Regions from separate parts of the Chryseobacterium vietnamense genome, predicted to be linked through region 2. Evidence: riboswitches for the same ligand, from Rfam matches in the RefSeq annotation. Region 2 holds a riboswitch; each other region holds the start of a gene.
The links. A riboswitch is a leader RNA that binds a small molecule or an ion and turns the genes downstream of it on or off. The one in region 2 is predicted to bind S-adenosylmethionine.
Positions count from the first base shown of each region.

Region 1: linked by a shared signal. The riboswitch ahead of J2786_RS16365 (SusC/RagA family TonB-linked outer membrane protein) and the one ahead of J2786_RS17100 (alpha/beta fold hydrolase) in region 2 are both predicted to bind S-adenosylmethionine.
Region 3: linked by a shared signal. The riboswitch ahead of J2786_RS20605 (TonB-dependent receptor plug domain-containing protein) and the one ahead of J2786_RS17100 (alpha/beta fold hydrolase) in region 2 are both predicted to bind S-adenosylmethionine.

Region 1 is NZ_JAVDQX010000003.1:516,130-523,970, reverse strand. It holds gene J2786_RS16370 (RagB/SusD family nutrient uptake outer membrane protein) at 1-416, opposite strand, end outside; gene J2786_RS16365 (SusC/RagA family TonB-linked outer membrane protein) at 434-3,367, opposite strand; SAM riboswitch class I at 3,451-3,549, opposite strand; gene J2786_RS16360 (type II 3-dehydroquinate dehydratase) at 3,794-4,201, shown strand; gene J2786_RS16355 (hypothetical protein) at 4,263-4,703, shown strand; gene pckA (phosphoenolpyruvate carboxykinase (ATP)) at 4,751-6,367, opposite strand; gene J2786_RS16345 (GYDIA family GHMP kinase) at 6,494-7,399, opposite strand; gene fabD (ACP S-malonyltransferase) at 7,410-7,841, opposite strand, start outside.
Region 2 is NZ_JAVDQX010000003.1:664,328-672,168, forward strand. It holds gene J2786_RS17095 (MGH1-like glycoside hydrolase domain-containing protein) at 1-2,369, opposite strand, end outside; SAM riboswitch class I at 2,558-2,664, shown strand; gene J2786_RS17100 (alpha/beta fold hydrolase) at 2,725-3,663, shown strand; gene J2786_RS17105 (ACT domain-containing protein) at 3,669-5,207, shown strand; gene J2786_RS17110 (O-succinylhomoserine sulfhydrylase) at 5,320-6,480, shown strand; gene J2786_RS17115 (homocysteine S-methyltransferase family protein) at 6,515-7,525, shown strand; gene J2786_RS17120 (fatty acid desaturase family protein) at 7,608-7,841, shown strand, end outside.
Region 3 is NZ_JAVDQX010000006.1:179,926-187,766, forward strand. It holds gene J2786_RS20600 (APC family permease) at 1-747, opposite strand, end outside; gene J2786_RS20605 (TonB-dependent receptor plug domain-containing protein) at 755-3,208, opposite strand; SAM riboswitch class I at 3,301-3,406, opposite strand; gene J2786_RS20610 (alpha-amylase family glycosyl hydrolase) at 3,677-6,514, opposite strand; gene J2786_RS20615 (T9SS type A sorting domain-containing protein) at 6,707-7,841, opposite strand, start outside.

The DNA.
Region 1 (7,841 bases), 150 kb from region 2:
TCTCTTTTCTCCTGACTTCCTTCTGTCCCATCAATTCTTGTAATCACATTATTCATATTATTGATGGTGGAATACAACATCGTCCAGATAAATAAAGGTCTGCTTGCCGTACTGTTCACCATTTCGGTGAAAGCATAAGTGGAAGCAAAACCATATTTATTGGTCAGTACTGCCACATCACTTCCCATCGCATCGCTGGCTCTTAAAACAGTGGAATAACCGATATTAGCGTATGTTGTTCCGTCATTATTAAACTTTGCCCAGGTACCGTTCACCACCGTTTCGGCACTTTCGGCTGTTTTGAAAACTTCTACGCTGTTGGCCTGATCAGTCGGAGCCGTGTCCAGCTCACTTTCACAGCTTGTCAACGATAAAAATCCGATAAGTGCAAACGATAAATATTTTAATTTTTTCATTGTTTCAATTTTAAAGGTTAAAGTGTTGCCTGAAGACCAAAAGTGATCGTTCTCATTGCAGGATATCTGTAATACGTTGTTCCGTCCAACGCCTGCTCAGGATCCATTCCCTTATGTTTGTAGAAGGTCAGTAGGTTTTCTGCCTGGATATAAATTCTGAACTTTTTCAATCCTATTTTCTCAAAATAATCTTCTGGAAGTGTATATCCTAAGCTTACATTTTTAAGTCTTGCATACGTTCCTGAATATAAAAACCTTGATGATGTTGAGGTCCAGTTATTCGTTGTTGTACTCAATCCCGGGACATCTGTATTAGGATTGTCTGGGGTCCATCTGTTTAACATTTCTGCACTCCATGCGCGTCCGCCGGCACTTCCGTTATGCATAATGGAAGTATAGTCGGTATCCAGAATCTTCCCTCCGATTTTGAATGTCAGTAATCCTGAAAAATCAAAATTCTTATAGGTAATACTTGTACTGATCCCTCCTGTCAGTTTAGGCAATGCAGAACCTTGCAGCAATTTTGTAGCTTTTGAATATTCTGAAGTCGTTCCTTCCACTGAGTTCCCACTGGCATCTGTAGAAACGGTTTTCCACAATGGCTTTCCATTGCTTGGATCTACACCCACCCATTCCGGAATAAAGAAATCATATACAGAGCCTCCTACCGTTAATAATTTTGTTCCTACTACAAGAGAACCACCGGGTAACTTGGTTACTTTGTTGTTTAAAGTACTTAAGTTTACATCCACATTCCATTGGAAATCCTCAGTTTTAACAGGTGTTGTAAATAATGAAAATTCAAATCCTGTATTCTGAATCGTTCCGATATTCGCCGGATAATCACTGATTCCCAACGATGGCGCAACCGGCATATTAAACAGAAGATCCTGGCTTTTTCTTTTGAAGTATTCGATATTTCCTTTAACCCTGTTATTCAGAATCGCGAATTCCAATCCTACGTTTAAGTTAAGGTTGGTTTCCCACTTTACATTATTGGTAGATGTTTTTTCCAGCGTTGTTCCAGGTTCGCCACCAAGACTGATAAATCTGTACAACTCCTGATAAGCATAATAAAGCGGCTGCCCGTTAGGTCTAAGTAATTTATCATTCCCCTGTCCTCCGTAGCTGGCACGCAATGTCAATTGATTGAAGACATTCAGGCTTTTCACAAATTCTTCATTTGATATTTTCCATGAACCTCCCACTGACCAGAATCTCCCCCATCTGTTATCTTTTGCAAATCTCGAAGAACTGTCTGCCCTTCCTGATGCAGATAAGAAGTAAGTATTGTTATAGTCATACTCTACTTTTCCCAGGAAACTTAATAAGCTTAATTTATTACTGTTTCCACTGAAACTCCCCAGCAGGGAAGCCGCATCCGGCTCATAGTAATAAGGCAGTGAAAACTGGCTTCTTGTTCCTGAAATAGTTTGATAATCGTATTTATAGAATTCATGTCCTGCCAGAGCATTTACATGGTGTTTCCCAAATTTCTTATCGTATGTCAGAATATTGCTGGTTGTATAAGAAAGCGTTCTGGTATTGGTTTTTGTTACCGAACCTCCGATTTCAGCACCTTGTCCCAGCAATGGATTTGAATAATAATGTCCGTTATAATTCACCAAATCAACAGAAAAACTCGTTTTGAATTTTAACTCCGGTAAGAAAGTGAATTCCATGAATCCTTTTCCTGAAAAGTTATCTTCTTTATTTTCGTTTTTATCCAATGGCAGGGTTGCAGCGGCATTCTGATTCTGAAGCGCATTTGTTGGTCTGTACTTGCCAAAATCATAAACCGGGTTTCCATCAGCATCCAAAACGTAAGTTCCGTCTGCATTTCTTTCATAATAAGGATAGAATGAAGGAATAAATCTTGCGGCATTGATGATATTACTGGCCTTGGAATCTGAAGAAGTTGGCGCCTGTTGAATGCTGTTTGTGTAACTTAAGTTTACCCCAACATTCAGCCATTTTTTTACTTCAGAATTGATCTTTAATCTGGTATTATATCTTTTAAATCCTGATTCAATCGCCATCCCTTTATCATCCAGATACCCCAATGAAAAGAAATAATTACTTTTTTCACTTCCTCCGCTGATATCAAGATCTACCTGATTTCTTGAAGCCACTCTCTGCAGAATATCTCTCCAGTCATCATTCCAAAGTGGCGATGCACCTGGTAATAATTTTCCATCTGTTCCTACAGGTTTTGGATAAGCAGTTCCATATGGATTGATCCCAAGGGTAGAAACAAGATTGTCTGTTGCCATTTGTGCAGCCTGCTGGGAAGAAACTTTACCGGACTGATATCCGTTTCTTAATGCTTCCCAATATAATTGAAAGTACTGATCTGTGTTTACCTGCTCATAATCTTTAACAGCTCTTCCTGAGAATCCCTGACTGATATTAAAATTAACTCTGGCTTCTCCTTTTTTACCCGATTTTGTAGTAATGATAATAATTCCGTTTGCTCCTCTTGAACCGTACAAAGCACTTGCTGTAGCATCTTTCAAAACACTGATGGATTCAATATCGCTTGGACTTATAGAGTTAATATTTCCGTCAAAAGGAATTCCGTCTACCACATATAACGGATCACTGGAAGCACTGATGGAACCAATACCTCTGATTCTGATGGTCGAAACCGCACCTGGCTGTCCTGAGGCACTGGTTGTCTGTATCCCTGCAACCTGTCCTTCAAGTGCTTTGGTAATATTGGTTACAGGTCTGTTGTTAATTTTATCGCTTGAAATGGTGGCTACAGAACCGGTATAGCTGTTTCTTTTAGCTTTTCCATAAGCTACCACTACTACTTCATCAATCTCCTTTTCATGAAGGCTATCTTTTTTCGGCCAGGAATTCTGTGCACTTACACTGGTTACTCCCAGAAAAAAAGCAGCAACCGGAGGTATCCAGGCTTTAGAATTGAATAAATTTTTGCTAATCATAATCAATTTTATTTATCATATATTAAAATTTAGCCCTTTGCAGAATAGTCAGCAAAGGGCATCGATAAATACGATAAACCAAATGCTTATTTTTCCTTAAAAGGCTGAACGTAACACCTTGCCCCACGGGTAGGTTGTTAAGATTTCACAGGGTCAGTTCCCTCCATCTTTCTTTATAAGCCGATCGAAATATGTTTGCAAAGCTAGAAACTTTTAGTCTACAAAACAAGTAGACTTATTGATTTTTCGTGATAATTTTTTAATAATTAACATAAAATTTTAATAAAAGCCATACCAATAAGGAGTTGCAGACTTTACCATTAATTCAAATATGATAAATATCATTATAAATAATTCAATAGCACAAAAAAAATAATTGCGGCCAGGTGTATACAGTTAATTCAAAAAAGTTTTTAATTTTATAGTATGAAAGTTTTGATCATCAACGGACCTAATCTCAATCTTTTAGGCACAAGAGAACCGGAAATCTATGGAAATGTCTCTATGGAAAGTTATTTGGAAAATTTAAAATCCGAGTTTCATTTTCATAAAATAAAATATTATCAGTCTAATATTGAAGGAGAGCTTATTAACAGACTTCAGGAGGATGATTTTGATGCCGTGATAATTAATCCTGGAGCTTTTACCCATTATTCTTATGCCATTGCCGATTGTTTAAAAAACATCAGAAAACCCAAGATTGAAGTTCACATCAGCAATATCTATAAAAGAGAGGAATTCAGGCAGAAATCTGTGACAGCTGCTAATACTGATGCGGTTTTGTCTGGTTTTGGGATGGATGGGTATAGGTTGGCTTTATTAAGCGTGAAGTAATTTCTTAACCACAGATTGCACAGATTTTCACAGATGTTTGTGGATATAGAGAGAGTAATTTATGGAGATAAATGATAAGATTTACTGTAAGAATATTGGGGCATATCCCGGCCAATTAACGAAAAGAAAATCCTATATCATTAAAGAAATAAACGATGAAAATGTAAGGATTCAAAATAATGAAGGAAGGCTGAGATGGTATTCGAAATTTTATTTTAGTTTAAATAATGAACCGGAAATAACTTCAATTAACATAGATGATACAATAGAAAATATTGAATCTGATGCCATAGAAGTAACCATTACATTTTCTGACAAAGCAAAATATTGGACGACCTTCACAACTCCAAAGTATTTAGATAAGATGTTGAATGAAGAGTCTTATTTTTCTTCAAAACATTTTTTGATCATAAAACATTTGACTAAAGAATCTATCCAATCAACAATTCTAAAACTGGATGAACAGAATAAATTGATTGAAAGTTGTAAAAAGTATAAATAAGAAAGCCTCATCAATGATGAGGCTTTTTATATGTTGATGGATAGCTATTAAATAGTCTGTTCCTGCAATTGAGGTCCTGAAGCAATTAATTTCTTACCTTCTTCAGTATCACAGTACTGCTCAAAATTCTTGATATATCTTGAAGCAAGATCTTTTGCTTTTTCTTCCCATTCTGAAGCATTCTCATAGGTATCTCTAGGATCTAAAATACCTGTAGAAACGTTTGGCAATTCAGTAGGAATTTCAAGGTTCATAATCGGAACCTGAGTCTTAGGAGCATTATCAATAGAACCGTCAATGATAGCATCGATGATCGCTCTGGTATCTTTCAGAGAAATTCTCTTTCCTGTACCATTCCAACCTGTGTTTACCAGATAAGCCTTAGCTCCGTGCTCTTTCATTTTACCGATTAATGTTTTAGAATACATTGTCGGGTGTAATGTAAGGAATGCTTCTCCAAATGCCGGAGAGAAAGAAGGTTGTGGTTCAGTAATTCCTCTTTCAGTTCCGGCTAATTTTGAGGTATAACCGCAAAGGAAGTGGTACTGAGCCTGATCTTCATTCAGGATAGAAACCGGAGGAAGTACTCCGAATGCATCTGCTGAAAGATAAACGATCTTTTTCGCATGACCTGCTTTAGACGGCAATACAATTTTGTTAATATGATAGATTGGATAAGAAACTCTTGTATTTTCTGTAATAGATCCGTCAGTATAATCTGCTACTCCATTGTTCACAACAACGTTTTCAAGAAGTGCATCTCTCTTGATGGCAGCGAAGATATCCGGTTCTTTTTCTGCTGATAAGTCGATAACCTTAGCGTAGCATCCACCTTCATAGTTGAATACTCCGTTGTTATCCCATCCGTGCTCATCGTCACCGATAAGGTATCTTTTAGGATCTGCTGATAAAGTAGTTTTACCCGTTCCTGAAAGACCAAAGAATAAAGCTACATCACCTTTTTCTCCTACGTTAGCAGAGCAGTGCATTGAAGCCATCCCTTTTAATGGAAGGTAATAGTTCATCATCGCGAACATCCCTTTTTTCATCTCACCTCCGTACCATGTACCTCCGATGATCTGTAGTTTTTCAGTAAGGTTGAACATGATGAAGTTTTCAGAGTTTAATCCCTGAGCTTCCCAGTTCGGGTTGGTAGTCTTTGATCCGTTGATTACTGTGAAATCCGGCTCACCGAAGTTTTCAAGCTCATAGTGAGAAGGACGAATAAACATATTAGTAACAAAATGCGCCTGCCATGCCACTTCAACGATAAATCTTACTTTAAGTCTTGTATCCGCATTCGTTCCGCAGAATGTATCTACTACATAAATCTTTTTAGATTCAGCAAGCTGGTTCAGCACTAGTTCTTTACAAGACCCGAAAATTTCTGCTGTTGTAGGTAAGTTTACTTTACCATCCCAGAAAATTGTATCTCTTGTAACATCATCCTGAACAATATATCTGTCTTTAGGTGAACGACCTGTGAAAATTCCTGTTTTTACTGATACTGCGCCTGATTCTGTAAGCTCAGCCTTCTCAAACCCCTGATTTTCAGGAGAAACTTCAGCCTGATATAATTCTTCATAAGAAGGATTATACACTACTTCATAGTTTCCTTTAATCCCTAATTTCTCTAAATCCTGGATGATTTTAGTGTTTTTCATTTTACTTATATTTTCTATTCTTTATTGCTTTCAACAAAAATAATATTAATTATTTGTTAAAGGTGGTTTAAATATACTGATATAAGTCAGAATGGCAAATAAAAAAACAGGATCACAACTAATTGATTATAAATCAATTATATTTTCCCATTCAAAAATAGTTGTAAAACCTTTCTCCCAAAAATAGTTCTTATAGTCCCCAAATTTGGCACTCATTACAAAATCTCCACCCCATGCGCCTAAACTTTTGACAAATGAAGGGCAATCTGAGAATAATTTTTCTTTAACTGTGAGAATTTCAAGAAAATCAGCAATTTTATGCTCATGAATCATCATTAATTCGGAAAAATTTTCCAATTCACTGCATAATAATATTTTTTTTGTGAGATCTGAAAATTCATTAACCAATTCCGGAGACTTCTTTTTGGACTTGTAAAAGTTGATTCCTTCTCTGCTATCCTGCTTCTGATTTAAGTGAATAAATATCAGTTCATTTTTAAAGGAGGGATTGAAATCTACTTTCTCATATTTTATCTCAGGTTTGCTTTGGAAGAGCACTGCAGATTTTTCTTTCGCTACGGCGATATCATATCCACTGCCTCCCAAACTGATCATATTAAGATAAAAGGGATCTATTTCAGCCCACTCTGCAAGATTGTTCATCAGGGTAGAACTGCTTCCAAGCCCATAATCTGCAGGAAACTGAAGATTGGTTTTTAAATGATAACTAAGGTCGGTTTTGAATTTACTTGTAGAAAGCTGCTGAACATTTCGTAATGTTTTGGTAATAAATTCAGCGCTTGATGGAATATTGGTTTCCAGGATCTGCCAGTTTTTATAATCAATGACAGCTTTTAACCATAATGTATTCTGATGATAGGCTTCCCAAAGAATAAGAGATTTTCCATCTTCTTTTTCTTCAAAAAAAAACTCTTGTCCCAGCTTGGTAGGTACCGCTAAGACAAGAGCTCCATCGATTGCGAAATATTCTGAAGTAAGCATAAGCTTGCCCGGTGAAAATATCGCGCTCATATTTTTTTATTTAGATTGCAGAAGTAGCTTCTACAGATCCGTCAATTTTTTTGATCAGTCCCTGAAGGGTTTTTCCTGGTCCTACTTCCACAAAGTTAGAAGCACCATCTTTAATCATATTCTGAACAGACTGAGTCCATTTTACTGGGCCGGTAAGCTGAGCGATCAGATTTTGCTTGATCTCATCAGGGTTTGTTACCGCTGTTGTAGTGATATTCTGGTATACAGGAATCGTTGCTTTTCTGAATTTTGTCTTTTCGATAGCTGCTGCCAGTCTTTCCTGCGCAGGCTGCATCAATGGTGAATGGAAAGCTCCGTTTACCGGTAACAGCAATGCTCTTTTAGCGCCCGCTTCTTTCAGCTTGATGCAAGCTTCTTCTACAGCTGGTGTTTCACCAGAAATAACCAATTGCCCCGGACAGTTATAGTTGGCAGGAACAAC
Region 2 (7,841 bases):
TTGTCGCCGCTACCTGTTGGAAGTTCTACTTTCAGGCTGTTTCCATAATAATAATGGAAGCGCTGCAGGCTTTCCACAATCAGGAAGTTGATAGGAAACCAGATGGGTCCGCGCCAGTTGCTATTTCCGCCAAACATACGGCTGTCACTTTCTGCAGGGGTGTAGTAGACCATATTTTCCGTTCCATGCACAGAAAATACAAAAGGATTTTCTTCATATACTTTGGACATCGCACGGATTCCGTAAGAACTCAGGAACTCATTTTCATCAAGCATTCTGGACAGGACCTTTGTCAATCTGTTTTTGCGGAGTATGCTCATCAGGTGTTTTCGTCCGTGCCCTTCTTCGTCCCAGTGGGAAACCAGTTTCGTTAATTCCGGCTTATTTTTTAAGATCCATTCCATTCGGGTTCTGAAATTAGGCATTTTTTCCAATAAGCGATGGTCCACGATTTCAACAGCAAACATAGGAATCAAACCAACAATACTTCTTAATCTCAAAGAAACACTGTCTCCGTTTCCAAGCTGCAATACATCATAGAAAAATCCGTCTTCTTCATTCCACAGCCCTTTTGTGCCTTCGCCCAGATTTTCCATTGCCTCAGCGATATAAAGATAATGTTCAAAAAACTTGATCGCCATATCCTCATACACCTGATAATATTGGGCAAGTTCCATTGCAATACGCATCATATTTAATGCATACATGGCCATCCAGCTGGTTCCGTCTGCCTGTTCGAGGTGCTGGCCGTCCTTTAAAACCATATTACGGTCAAAAGCTCCGATGTTATCAAGACCAAGGAAACCTCCACCGAAAATATTTTTCCCGTTTTTATCCTTCCGGTTGACCCACCAGGTAAAATTGAGCAGGAGTTTCTGGAATACTTTTTCTAAGAATAATAAATCCGGCTTTCCATTATTTTTTTCATCAATTTTAAAAACACGGAAGCACGACCATGCATGTACAGGCGGATTCACATCGCTCATATTCCATTCATAGGCAGGGAGCTGTCCGTTAGGATGCATGTACCATTCTTTTGTAAGAAGTAAAAGCTGTCCTTTGGCAAATTCTGCATCAATGATGGAAAAAGGAACACAGTGAAACGCCAGGTCCCACGTTGCATACCACGGATATTCCCATTTATCAGGCATGGAAATAATATCTTTGTTGTGAAGATGGTTCCATTCCGTATTTCTTACATATTCACTGAAATTTCTTGGTGCTTCAAAATTCGGATCACCTTTCAGCCACTTTCCGATATTATAATGATAAAACTGTTTGTTCCAGAGAAGTCCGGCAAAAGCCTGTCTCTGTACATTTCTTTCATCTTCGTTAACGGTATCACTCTGAATTTCCTGATAAAACTCTTCAGCTTCAGCCTGTCGGGTATTAAAAATTTCATCAAAGTTTTCAAATGGGTCATCATTTTCCTCAGGACTTAATCTGAATTCAAAAATTTTAGATTCTCCTGCGCCTACCATTTCATCAATCAGAAAAGAAGCTTTTGTTCCCCTTTTTTCAGGATTTACCGTATTTGTCTGATGAATAATATAGTTATTGATTCCGTCTTTGAAATAGGTATTTTCAACTGCTGGAGCTCCATACAGTTTTGAAGTATTGGTTTCATTATCACAAAATACACATTGTGCATTTGAATTTCTGGAATACAGCTTTTTGATCGAAATACTGTCGTGGCCAATGGTAATACTTCCGTCATGGGAAGCACTTAGCTCTGCCTTGTAAGTATTATATCCCCATTTCCAGTTGTTTCTGAACCATGCAGTAGGCGCCACTACAATGGGAGCTTCACGCTGGCTTCGGTTGCACACTGTCACTCTGGCCAGAATATCGTTGTGATCAGCTTTACAGTATTCAATAAAAATATCAAAATATTCGTCATTATCAAAAATCCCGGTATCGAAGAGTTCATATTCCGGTTCCTTTTTGCTGCGTCTTCCGTTTTCCGTAAGAATATCATCATAAGGAAACTCGTTGATCGGGTATTTATACACCATTTTCATATAGCTATGGGTAGGTGTATTATCCAGATAATAAAAGATTTCTTTAATGTCTTCCCCATGATTTCCCTGAGGGTTGCTCAATCCGAAGAACCTTTCTTTTACCATTTTGTCTTTCTTATTCCAGAACGAGAAAGCAAAGCATAAGAGCTGCTTTACGTCAGAAATTCCGGCAATACCTTCTTCGCCCCAGCGGTAGGCATAACTTTCGGCATTATTATGATTGGTAAAATTCCAGGCATTCCCGTTCGGGCTATAGTCTTCCCGTACATTTCCCCACTGCCGGTTGCTTACATAAGGTCCCCAGTTTTTCCATTTGGTATCTTGTAATCTATCTTTTTCGGCGGTCATATGGCATCATTTTTCAATACGAAGTTAGTTTTTTTGAAAAGTAATTCCAATTTTTTTCATCTGAACAATTATTAATATGCTTTTGGAACACTTGTATTTAAGGGCTTTTTTAAATATTAAAATAATTTTTTTTTGAAATTAAAAGAAAAGAACTACCTTTGCACCATTCGTTCATTCAAATATTGAAAATGTTATCAAGAAAGGTTGAGGGATTAGACCCTATGAAACCTTAGCAACCCTTTGTGCAAGCAAAGAAGGTGCTACGTTCTACCAAAGTATTTTGGACAGATAACTTACTGAAGTTCTTTTCAGCCATTTCCTGTGGCATTTTCAATTGTATTAAAATTTAATAGAATTGAAAACAGAACTAAACTATATTAATCTTACGTATCAAACCAATTCCGAGAAGGAATACCATATCCCGCTAAGCTATCAGCTTTTCGGGAAAGATCTGTTTACAGCCCCTATCATCTTGATCAACCATGCTCTTACCGGAAACTCAGAGGTATCTGGAGAAAAAGGCTGGTGGAAACAACTGGTAGGAGAAAATCAGATTGTGGATACCAATCAGTATACAGTTCTGTGTTTTAATATACCCGGAAACGGATATGACGATTTTTTAATTGAAGACTATGAAGACTTTACTCCCTCAGATATCGCTTCGATATTTTTGAAAGGGCTTGAAGCTTTACACATCAAAAAGATATATGCCATTATTGGAGGCTCTCTGGGAGGAGGGATTGCCTGGGAAATGCTTGCCAAGCAGCCGAAACTCGCAGAAATATTTATTCCTATAGCCTGTGATTACAGGACACACGACTGGCTTCATGCGCAGTGTCTGGTTCAGAAATTTTTATTGGATGATAAAGAGGAACCATTACAAAAAGCGAGAATTCACGCTATGCTGTGTTACAGAACGCCACAGTCACTCAATGACAGATTTCAAAACCAATATAATCAGGACAAACAACGCTTGGAATCAGAAGACTGGTTGGTTTATCATGGTAATGCGCTAAACGAAAGGTTTAGTTTAAAAGCGTACAAACTGATGAACCATCTGCTGATGAATATAAACGTTGCCGAAGAAGCACTGGAGAACATACAGGCACGAATGCACATGATCTCCGTAGATACAGACTTATTCTTCCCGGCTTCTGAAATCCGAATGTGTTTTGAAGACTTAAGAGAGAAAAATAAGAATGTTTCTTATCACGAGATCCAATCTATGCACGGGCATGATGCCTTCCTAATGGAATATCAACAATTAAATAATATCATTAAAAACATTTTATAGAAGTAATGAAAAATGCTAACGAAATAAAATTTTTGAAGAACAGATCAATCGTCAAATTTGAAGGAGAAGATTTCCTGGGAGAAATCGGGATTGACGGACGAATTTTTAAAGCGCTTACTTTGGCGCGTATCAGTGTAGGGGTAATTTCTCAGCAGGCCATAGAAAACGGAATTTCTATTCTGGTTCATGAAAATGATGCAGAGAAAGCAGTTGCCTGTCTTATTGATGAATTTGAAGAAGAAAGAAAATCAGGAAAAGTTTCCCAGATCTATAGTATCAATAATGTTTCTGTCATTGGTTTTGTAGCAGAAGATTTTAATAAAGTCTTTGCTGAGCTGGCAAGAAACAATGTTTTCCCATTGCTTTTGAATCAGGTAGCAGGAGAAAACAGAGTGAATATCGTAGTAACATCTTCACAGGATGAAAAAACAAGAAACATCATAGAATCTGAAATTTTCAAAAAGCCAAAGACCGTTCATCTGGCAATTATTGGTCACGGAAACGTAGGAAAAACATTGATAGAGCAGGTGCTGGAATCTGCTGAAGAAATTAAAAAACGTAAAAAAATAGACCTTAAAGTAGTTGCGGTAGCCAATTCAAAGAAAATTGCCTTCAACAAAAAAGGGTTTGATGCCAATTGGGGGGATGAGGTTTTAACAGCAGAACATCCATCAAATGTTGAAGAACTGATCAATTTCTCCAATGAAAATCAACTGGAAAACCTGATCGTTGTGGATAACACGGCAAGCAAGGACTTTGTGAAGAACTATCATGCCCTGGCAGAAAACGGATTTGATCTGGTTTCATCCAACAAAATTTTCAATACCCTTCCGATAGAAGAATACAGAAAACTAAGATATACGTTGAATAAAAATAACAGACGTTATCTATATGAAACGAATGTAGGTGCTGGATTACCGTTAATTGACACTATCAAATTATTACACCTTTCTGGAGAAAATATTACAAGAATCAAAGGCGTATTCTCCGGGACATTAAGTTATGTGTTCAACAATTTTTCTTTGAGAGATGATAAATTTTCAACCATCATCAACGAAGCTCTGGAAAAAGGATACACAGAACCGGATCCGAGAGAAGACTTATCAGGAAATGACGTTGCTAGAAAACTATTAATCCTGGCAAGAGAATTAGACCTGATCAATGAATTCGGAGATATCAATATTCAAAATCTGGTTCCGGAAAGCTTACTGGAGGTTTCAAAATCAGAATTCCTTTCAAGATTGGAAGAGCTGGACGAAGAATATCAGAAAATAAAGGAAAACCAGGAACCAGGACATGTATTGAGATATGTTGGAGACCTACATGGTGATTTACAGAAAGATAAAGGGGAGCTGGATGTTAAATTGATTTCCGTTCCTGCAACCTCCGCATTAGGACAGCTGAAAGGTTCAGATTCAATCTTTGAAATCTACACAGAAAGCTATGGTGAAAATCCAATTGTGATTATGGGGGCCGGAGCCGGAGCTAAGGTGACAGCAAGAGGAGTATTCGGAGATATTTTAAGAGTAAGTGAAACGAAATAATATTTAATGTAACAATCTACCAGTTTAACAGTGTAACAATTACTGCAATTGTCATTCTGAGCATAGCGAAGAATCCAATAGTTACCCTGCTGAATTGACAAATTAAAACTATATGGAAAATTTTGAAACATCAGCAATAAGAACTCAAACGGAAAGATCTCAGTTTGACGAGCATTCTACACCGCTATATCTTACCTCCAGTTTTATATTTCAGGATGCAGAAGATATGAGAGCAAGCTTTGCAGAAGAAAAGCCTAAAAATTTATACAGCCGTTTCTCTAATCCAAACGTAACAGAATTTACAGATAAGATCGTTAAAATGGAAGGTGCAGAAGCTGGATATGCCTTTGCAACAGGAATGGCAGCCATCTATTCTACATTTGCCACATTATTGAATGCCGGAGATCATATCGTAAGCTGCCAGTCAGTATTCGGTTCTACCCATACGTTGTTTACCAAATATTTCCCGAAATGGAATATTGAAACCTCTTACTTCAAAGCAGAAGATGCAGAGAATGTAGAGCAATATATTAAACCCAATACAAAGATCTTATATCTTGAAACACCTACCAATCCGGCAATTGAAATCCTGGATCTTGAATTCTTCGGGCAGATTGCCAAAAAACATAACCTTATCTTTATTGTAGATAACTGTTTTGCAACACCTTATCTTCAGCAGCCTATCAAATATGGTGCAGATATTGTTGTACACTCAGCAACGAAACTGATTGACGGACAGGGAAGAGTTTTAGGAGGAATAGCCGTAGGAAAAGAAGATCTGATCAGAGAAATTTATCTTTTCGCAAGAAATACAGGACCTGCATTGTCTCCTTTTAATGCCTGGGTATTATCAAAAAGTTTAGAAACATTGGCAATCCGTGTAGAAAAGCACTGTGAGAATGCATTGAAGGTAGCTGAGTTTTTAGAAAGCCATCCGAACGTAGAATTGGTAAAATACCCATTCCTGAAATCCCATCCTGGTTATGAGGTAGCCAAAAGGCAGATGAAACTTGGAGGAAATATTGTAGCGTTTGAAATAAAAGGCGGAATAGAAGGGGGAAGAAACTTCTTAGATAAGATACAAATGTGTTCACTGTCTGCTAATTTAGGTGATACAAGAACGATCGTTACGCACCCGGCATCCACAACACACTCCAAACTGTCGGACGAAGAAAGAAATGAAGTAGGAATTACAGCGGGATTAGTACGTTGCTCAGTAGGGCTGGAAAATGTAGAAGATATTATTGCAGATCTGAAGCAAGCCTTGGATTAATTCAAACATCTGCAGACTTACTAAAATAGATAAAATGAAAAATTCAGAACAATTATATAAAGCTTTATCCGAAAGAATTTTAATTCTTGACGGAGCGATGGGAACAATGCTTCAGAGATACAAATTCGAAGAAGAAGATTACCGCGGAGAGCGTTTCAAAGATTGGGAACATCCTGTAAAAGGAAATAATGACCTGCTTTCTCTGACACAGCCTCAGGCTATTGAAGAAGTTCACAAGAAGTACCTTGAAGCAGGAGCTGACATCATTGAAACCAATACGTTTTCAGGAACTACCATTGCAATGGCAGATTATCACATGGAAGATCTTGTATATGATCTGAATTATGAATCTGCAAAAATTGCCAGAAAAGCCTGCGATGAGTACACCGCAAAAAATCCTGATAAGCCGAGATTCGTAGCAGGATCTATCGGGCCAACGAACAGAACCGCGAGTTTAAGTCCGGATGTGAATGATCCCGGTTACAGAGCCATCACCTTTGAAGAATTGAGAGTAGCATATAAACAGCAATGTGAGGCATTGCTGGATGGAGGTTCAGATATCCTTCTTGTAGAAACCATCTTTGATACCTTGAACGCAAAAGCAGCTTTGTTTGCCATTGATGAATTACAGGATGAGAGAGGAATCAAAATTCCGATTATGGTTTCAGGAACCATTACCGATGCTTCAGGAAGAACATTGAGCGGCCAGACAGCGGAAGCTTTTCTGATTTCCGTTTCCCACCTGAATTTATTAAGTGTAGGTTTCAACTGTGCATTGGGAGCAGATCAGCTGACTCCTTATCTTGAAACACTGGCCCATAATTCAGAATTCTACGTTTCAGCGTATCCTAATGCCGGTTTACCAAATGCGTTCGGAAAATATGATGAAACCCCCGAAGATATGGCGAGACAGATTAAAGAATATGTTGAGAAAGGACTGATCAATATTATCGGAGGATGTTGCGGAACCACACCAGAGCATATCAAAGCGATTGCAGATCTGGTGAAAGATTATCCACCTAGAAAATTGAAGGAATTTGTCTGATTTGATAGATTTTTTTAATTAAAATCAAGAATGAAGGCTGGATTATAAATGTTAACTTTAAGTAAACCACAAAGTTAAATATATGGAAAAGCCAATTTACTTAAAAGATTCGGAGGATGTCAGATTATTTAATGAGCTGAGGAAGAAAGTGAACCAAAGAGTAGAAGCCATTTCTGAGAACAGAGATATCTATATTCAGATCAAAGCGGTACTACTCCCATTGGTCTATGTTGGCTTATATGTTCTGGCTGTTTTGAATGCTGAAAAGCACTGGATCTATATTGTGAGTTTTGTTCTGATGGGAATTTCTTTGGTT
Region 3 (7,841 bases), on a different contig from region 2:
TTTCAGCATAATATAATTCACCAGAATATAGCTTACCGTCACAAAAACAGTTCCGATGATGAGTGATTTGGGAAGGTTTTTCTGAACATCTTTTATTTCTCCTGCAATATAGGAAGCTGAATTCCAGCCTGTATAGGAATAGGTGACAAATACCAGAGACGTAGCAAATGCAGGAAGCATGATTTCCTTCTGCCAGCTGTCACTGAAATTGAGACTATTACCCAACTGTGGTGAATCTGAAATTCCTACTCCCAGAATAACCAGCACAATAATAAAAGCTATCTTAATGAAGGTGAAAAAGTTATGAAACCTGCTGGATGTTTTCAGACTGAATGATAATGCTATGGCCACGAGAAAAATAGCGGCGATCGCAAAACCGTTTCCAAAAGAATAGTCAAATACGGAAAGGTATTTTGACATTGCCAACGCTGCCAGTGCAACAGGAGAGGAAAATCCTATGATGAGTGAAATCCAGCTTATCAGATATCCGAATACAGGATGATAGGTTTCTTTGAGATAAATAAAATCGCCTCCATTTCCTTTAAAATGTGAACCCAGTTCTGCGTAGCAAAAAGCCCCGAACAAAGCAAGAATTCCCCCGATGGCCCATAACAGAAAAATACTGTAGGTATTGGTAATATCAGATAACTGAAATCCAAGCGTCGTAAAAATCCCGGTTCCTATCATATTGGAAACGACAATGGCAGCGGCTGTTTTCCAGCCAATCTGATGTGAAGTAGTACTCATTTAATGATTAAAAATTAAAATTAAGCCTTCCGAAGAAATAATTCCCCAGTGTTCCCATCTGAACCGGCGCGTATTTGAATACTCCATAGTATGAATTTTTATAAATCTGGCGATCCGGGAAGACATCAAATACATTATTGGCCCCTACTGTAAAATTGATATTTTTGGTGATATCATAGCCAACGCTTACATCAGTCACAACCTTTGGCGAGAATTCCTGCACGTCTCCAAATGGATAACCATCTCTTATTACCTTACCAAAATAGGTATTTCTTACGAGAAAACTGAATTTCCCGATTCCATAATTCAATCCTAATGATGCTTTTGTTTTTGGAGACAGTGTTTCAATGATATTGATCTGATCGGGACCAAAAAACTGATCCTGAGGCGTTCCTAAGTTTTCCGGAAAATGGAAATCTGTAATTTTTGTTTCCGTATAGTTTCCGGCAAGATTGATATTTAATTTTCCATTACCTAGAATCCAGTCATAGGTTACTACAACATCAACTCCTTTGGTTTCTGTATCAATAGCGTTGGCAAAGAATCTTCCGCTTTCTACCTCCTTTCCCTGTCCTACTATCGCTGGATCTGACAATCTTGGATCTGTTATATTTCCAGTAATAACGATTCTATCTTTTACTTTAATAATATATCCATCTACGGTTATCAACAGTCCTTTTACAGGTGTTAAAGTAAATCCGGCACTTCCATTTACAGAGGTTTCCTGTTTAAGTTTATCAAATCCAAGGATTTCAGCGGCTTTGCTATCATTGCTAAAGATTCCTTTTGTGACAATCTTCTCGCCTGAAGTAGAAATATCAGCATAAGAATTATTGAAATATTGCTGTTGAAGGGAGGGCGCTCTGAACCCTGTTCCAACGGCGGCTCTTATTGCATAATTTTTTACGAATTCATATCGGACGGCAAGTTTTCCATTCAAGGTATTTCCGAAATCTGAATAATTTTCAAATCTGGCAGCCGCATCTATATTGAGTTTTTTATCTAAATCATACGAAACATCCGCATACACGGCTGTTGAATGCCTGTCCTTCTTCAATGCATTATTTGGAGAAAAACCGATAAAGGATTGGGAACCTCCTGCACCAAGCACTGTTGATCCTTCAGTAGCAACATTTCCATTGATGTCGTATTGGGTATAAGAAGCTTCATCACCTGCTTTGATCTGGTATTGTTCAAATCTGAATTCTCCTCCGAAAGCGATATTGAACTGTTTTATATTTTTTGAAACATCAAGATTAACAGTATTCTGAAGAAAACTATGGGCTCCTGCATAAAACCGGGTTGGAGATTTTGCTCCCAGAGAAGCATTATTGGTGTTGCTTACATTATAATTGAAGGTATTGCTCCCGAATGTATTACTAAGGTCAAATAGCCAGTCGTTAACATTATATTTTGCTCCCACAGCATAAGAAATATCATATACCTGAGATCCAAGAATTGCCTGAAATCCGTTGGGGTAAATGGATGAAACCACATTGGACTTTTCGCTCGGCAGCCTTCTGAATCCAAATCCTTCTCCTTCTTTAATGCTGAACCCTCCGAAAGAATATACTTTAAAATTATCATTAAAAGGGTATTCTGAGTTGAAAAACAACTGTCCCTGCCTGATCTGGGCATCTCCGATCTGAAAATTAAAATCATCACGGGTTAATCCTCTTTTTTCAATTTCTGCATCATCTGCGGCTCTGGCAGCTTTTACGGCTTCAGCATCACCAGCAAATTCATAAGCGAAATTATCTCCGAAAATATCCAGGTCATGATTTTGCGTTCTTGTTGTTTTTCCTCTGTGGCTCAGTTGCAGGGAAAGATTGATATAACTGTCTTTTTTTCCTAACGAAGTTCCGTAATTGATTCCCGCCTGGTAAGTATCACCATCATTTCTTCCGGTCAGTCCGTAAGTAAGACTTGCCGAGGCTCCTGCATTTTTCTTGAGAATAATATTGATGACTCCTGCAATAGCATCAGAACCATATTGTGCTGCTGCACCGTCTCTTAACACTTCTATTCTATCAATAGCAATAACCGGTATGGTACTCAGATCTGTTCCTACAGAGCCATTTCCTACGGTATTCTGATAATTTACCAATGAAGTAGAATGTCTTCTTTTTCCGTTAAGCAACACTAAAACCTGGTCAGGCCCCATGCCTCTTAAAGTAACCGGGTCAATATGTTCGGTACCATCAGAAGCAGACTGTCTCACTGCGTTAAACGATGGAATTACATAGTTCAGGAGATCCTGAGCGGTCATTTGTGGAGAACCTCTCTGGATTTTATCGATATTGATAACATCTACAGGAACCGGCGTCTCCAGTTTTGTTCTTTTGACATTACGGTTTCCAACGATGATAATATCTTCGATCTGTTTTCCTTTTTCCTCACTTTCCTGAGCAGCTACCAGAATTACCCCAAGCAATAATACAGCTGTGCTTAATTTTTTCATTTTGTTCTTGCCAATTAATAATAACAGTCTGACGGCTAGTTCCGCAGATATACAAGACTTCAAGAAATGGAATTCATATAGAATATTGACTTCAATTATCTCCCCCAATGGGTTGGAATTAGCACCTTTACACATCTGGAACCGTGCAGGTTGCTAAGGTTTCTCCGGGCCAAATCCCTCCACCTTTCTTGATAAATCTACTGCAAAAGTAGACTATTTTTTTGAACTTACAAAAAAGGCAAATCTGCTGATCCGCAAATTTGCCTTTTATTCTTTCTATAGAACTTGTTTACACTTTTATTTTTGAACCATTAAGATTTAATAAGAGTTTAAGAGTATTAAGATAAGCTTCGCTTTAAGCTTAAAAATCAGAATGATTCATCTTAACTACACTTTATTTCTTAAATCCTTCTTAATGGTTTTAATATATTCAACATTTTTATAAGCTAAACAACTCCATAATTTTTTTTATTTGATCACAATCTTTTGAATGGCTGTTCCTGTATCCGATTTCAGCTGAACCAGATAAGTTCCTGCAGGATAACTGATTTTAGCTTCATAGATACCGTTTTCTTTATCCAATTTGAAAGTATCCAGTTTTTTACCCGTCATATCAAAAATCAGAATCTCTCCGTTTTTTGCCTTATTGAAAATGAGTTGAGCAATTCCGTTCCGAACCGGATTATCTGCAATCTGAAGGGATAATTTGTGGACTGCATTGATATCTACAGTGGACAAAGCGCCAGCATAATTGCCAAAGATTCTGAATTCTCCCGGCTGTAAAGTGATCGGGGATGTTGTGGAAGCTATATTCGAAATACTGTTGTCCATCAGATTCTGCCATTGACCCGTGTAAGGAAAATAAGGAACTACATTCTGTGCGGAAGTCGTGTAATTGGCCAATACGACAACATTCTTTATTCCTGTTGTAATAGCAGCATCATACACATAAATTCTTGTGATCAGGCCATTGGGATCATTCGTAAGATTGTTGGATTCTATACTGTAGGTTTTAGATTTAAAAACCTGATGACTGTTTCTGATATTGATGATTTTAGCCCAAGTATCATAAATAGCCTTTCTGTTCGCATTGGTATCATATCCTAAAGTGAATGCAACAGGTTTTTCATCAGTTCTGCATCCGCTGTCGATGGTACCGTTTGCACATCTGTTGATACTGAACTCATAACCAAGTTCGCCAAACTGCCAGATCATTTTCGGGCCGGGAATGGTAAAGAAAGTCGCTCCGAAAGTCTTCATTCTTTCAAGAGCAGTATTCAGATTTTTAACATCGTAACTTCCATTAACAGCTCCATAGGCAAGGTTTTTAAACATAAGCCTTTCTTCATCATGACTTTCTCCATACCCTACAGCACTCATGTTGGTAAAACCGTGAAGACTGTGGTTCATTCGGTCGTAATTGCTGTTTTCCTGATATCCCATCGTATTCTGATTGTAAGGATCTGTCTGTTTATTCCAAAGCATTACGCCTTTTCCTTCTGCTATTCTATAGTTAGCCCATTGCTGTTCTTCTGTATCAGTTCCCAGGTGTTCAAAGATCATATATGAATTGGGATCAATGGCCCATTGCCTGTCTGCATAATGTTTCATGATATCCACTCTATCCTGCTGATAGGCATTGGTACAGGCTTCATCATTTTCAGAGCAGCTTTGTGTAAATCCTTTCGTTAAATCCCAGCGGAATCCGTCAATGTGATACTCTGTCAGCCATTGCTCAAGACATCTTTCAACGTAATATTGCGTTGAAAGACTTGTATGGTTAAAATCAGTAAATACATTGTATGAATGCTTCGGAACCTGATTGAAATAAGGATTGTTGGCGGCAACATCACCATATCCGTCACCATCCGGATCTACATTCCAAAGTCTTACTAAAGGAGAGCGCCCTGTAGCGTGGTTAAACGCCACATCCAGAATGACTGCAATTCCGTTCTGGTGACAGAGATCTACAAATTCTTTGAATTTTTCGGGTGTTCCGTACGCTTTGTCCAGTGCATAATGGAAAGAGGTGTTGTAACCCCAGGAAAGATTTCCGTCAAATTCCATGATGGGAAGTAATTCTATTGCATTGATCTTTAGGTTTTTTAAATAAGAAATTTTATTAATCAATGACTGCCAGTTCTTTTCCTGTGTGAAATCCCTCAATAATAATTCATAGACCACCAGATCTTGTTTTGCGGGTCTCTGAAAATTGGTAACCTGCCAGTTATAAGCTGTTTGACCAGTTTTAAATGTTGAAACTTCAAACCCTTGGCCGGTTGGAAATGCTGGTAAATTCGGATAAGTTGAAGCTGAAATCCACGGATCGTCATAAGAAGATAAAATTTGTGGAGAATATGGGTCAGCTACTTTTCTCAAATCATTGGTTCTGTATTGGAAAGTATATAGTTGCTGAGGAGTCAGGCCAATTAACTCAATCCAATAAAGATCCGGATTTGTGGTATCTCTTTTCATTAAATACGTGTCATTCACCATCCAGTTATTAAAACTTCCAATGACATGTACAAAACTTTTGCCCGGTGCATATAACGCAAGCCCTACCTTTGTCTGATCTGTCGGATGATAATTAATTCCCTGTTTAATCCAGTTTGGAATGGCTTCTGAAACAACATTTCTTGGAACCTGTAAAATGAATGTTGTAGCTTTAGAATTGGATCCCTGGGTCGCCACAAGTTCCATACTCGCATCCTGAGTGACTGTATAGCTGTAAGAATAGGTCTGTGAAGGAGTAGTTGCTGAATTGACAACCGCTCCGTTTGCCTTTAGCTGAAATGTTGCGTTGGTATTTGTCGTGGCTGTAATATTGATAGCGTTCCCTACCGGAACAGAAGTCAGGCTATTGGCCAGCGGATTGGTAAGATTTAAGCTTAAAGTACCCACATTCACAAAAATGTCCGGAGAGGTCTGATGGGATCCTGTTTTATCTTTCAATAAAAACCCAAACCTTCCGATTCCTGTTCTTCCATAAAAAGAAGTAGGTGTAAAAGTGAGTGAATAACTGTCTGTTGCGGCATTATAATTCAGCTTATTCAGATCATTAGAATTGTTCCAGCTGCCATTGGTAGGGCAATCCTGACTGTTCTGATAATTAGTATCAAAAGACCATGTCCAGATATAAATGGCATTATTGGAAACTCCCCAGGAAGATTCATCAATCTGATCTCCCGGAACCGTAAGCGTAATAACATCAGATTCATTGAATGGATTGGGAGAAATCGTATAATTGATCTGCCCAAAAACATACATTGTCATCAACAGAAAAACAACGGAATAAAATTTTCTCATGTCTTATTTTTTATCGAATATAATATTATTTTTTCTTCATATCCGCTAATTTGAATCAGTTTTCATTAAAGATTTCCATTTTCCGGGAAAAATAACATAAAAAAGACTCATGAAAATTTCATGAGCCTTCCAATAAAAGTAATTGTAATGAACTAATTCTTTTTGGCAAAAGTCTTTGGTGTTGAATTTCGCTTAATCTTTTATAATCTTTTTAGAGATGGCCTGTCCATTCTTTAATTTTAATTCTACGATGTATAATCCTGAAGGAAGTTCAGTCATATCGATCTGATTATCCGAGAACTGTACATTCATTCTTTGTCCTACTGCGTTGGTAACGTTTATTTTTTCAATCGCAGAATCAGCTTTAACTATAAGAATTCCTTTTGTAGGGTTAGGATATATTCCGATTACAGATTTGTTCAGCTTAGTTTCTGAAGTACTTAAAGAAGAGGTAGGTTTGATGCATCTTACTGATGATCCCTGTCCTCTCATTGCTCCAGCTGATGGGTTGGCGATTGTTGATCCTATATACAGATATTTTGCTCCTAAGCTTGATGTATCAGAGCTCCAGAAATAACCTCTTTGCCCTACAAAAGTAAAGTTTCCATCACTCGAGCTTCTGTATCCTCCCGCCGGTAATTTAAGATTGCTGCTGTAAGCGGTTGCCGGATTACCAATACTTTCAGCTCCAATTAAAGTAGTCCAGTCTGCCTGGGAAGGCATTTTCCAGTCTGCACCTATTGCTTTACACGGATCTACTCCCACAGATGCATTAATATCTGCAGCCGATACTCCATTCCAGGCATCTCCACTTGCAAAACCTGCCCACCATGCAGGAGATCCAGCAATGTAACCTCCTGCAGTGGCACTTGTTCCTTCCGGAGTATTAGGTGATGGAGCCTGAACGACCTGAGAATTTCTAAGCTGGTGGCCATCATCCCATCTTCCCCACTGGAAAAGGTCTCCGTATGAGTTCGCATCCGCTACTGATGAAGCAACCTGTGAACTTCCGAGGTTCTGCTGAAGCCATATTTTTCCGTCAGCACCTCTTACCGTAGTATAAGCAACCTGCTGCCCTCTGTACATAAAACTCACACAACCTATATCTCCTGTATTAGCTCCAGGATCTGTATTGCTGCATGTTTGCGGATTCAGGTTCAGAGAAATTCTTTTTACTTTTGTTGTATTGTCTGAATATGCCAAGACAAGATAATTCTGTGCTTTATCTATTGCCAGATCATTGTATTTTGCCTCCCCATCTGATACAAAATCTCCTCCAAAGGGCACCCAGTTTTGTGAATCGTCTAGTTTATAAACGGTATTTCTC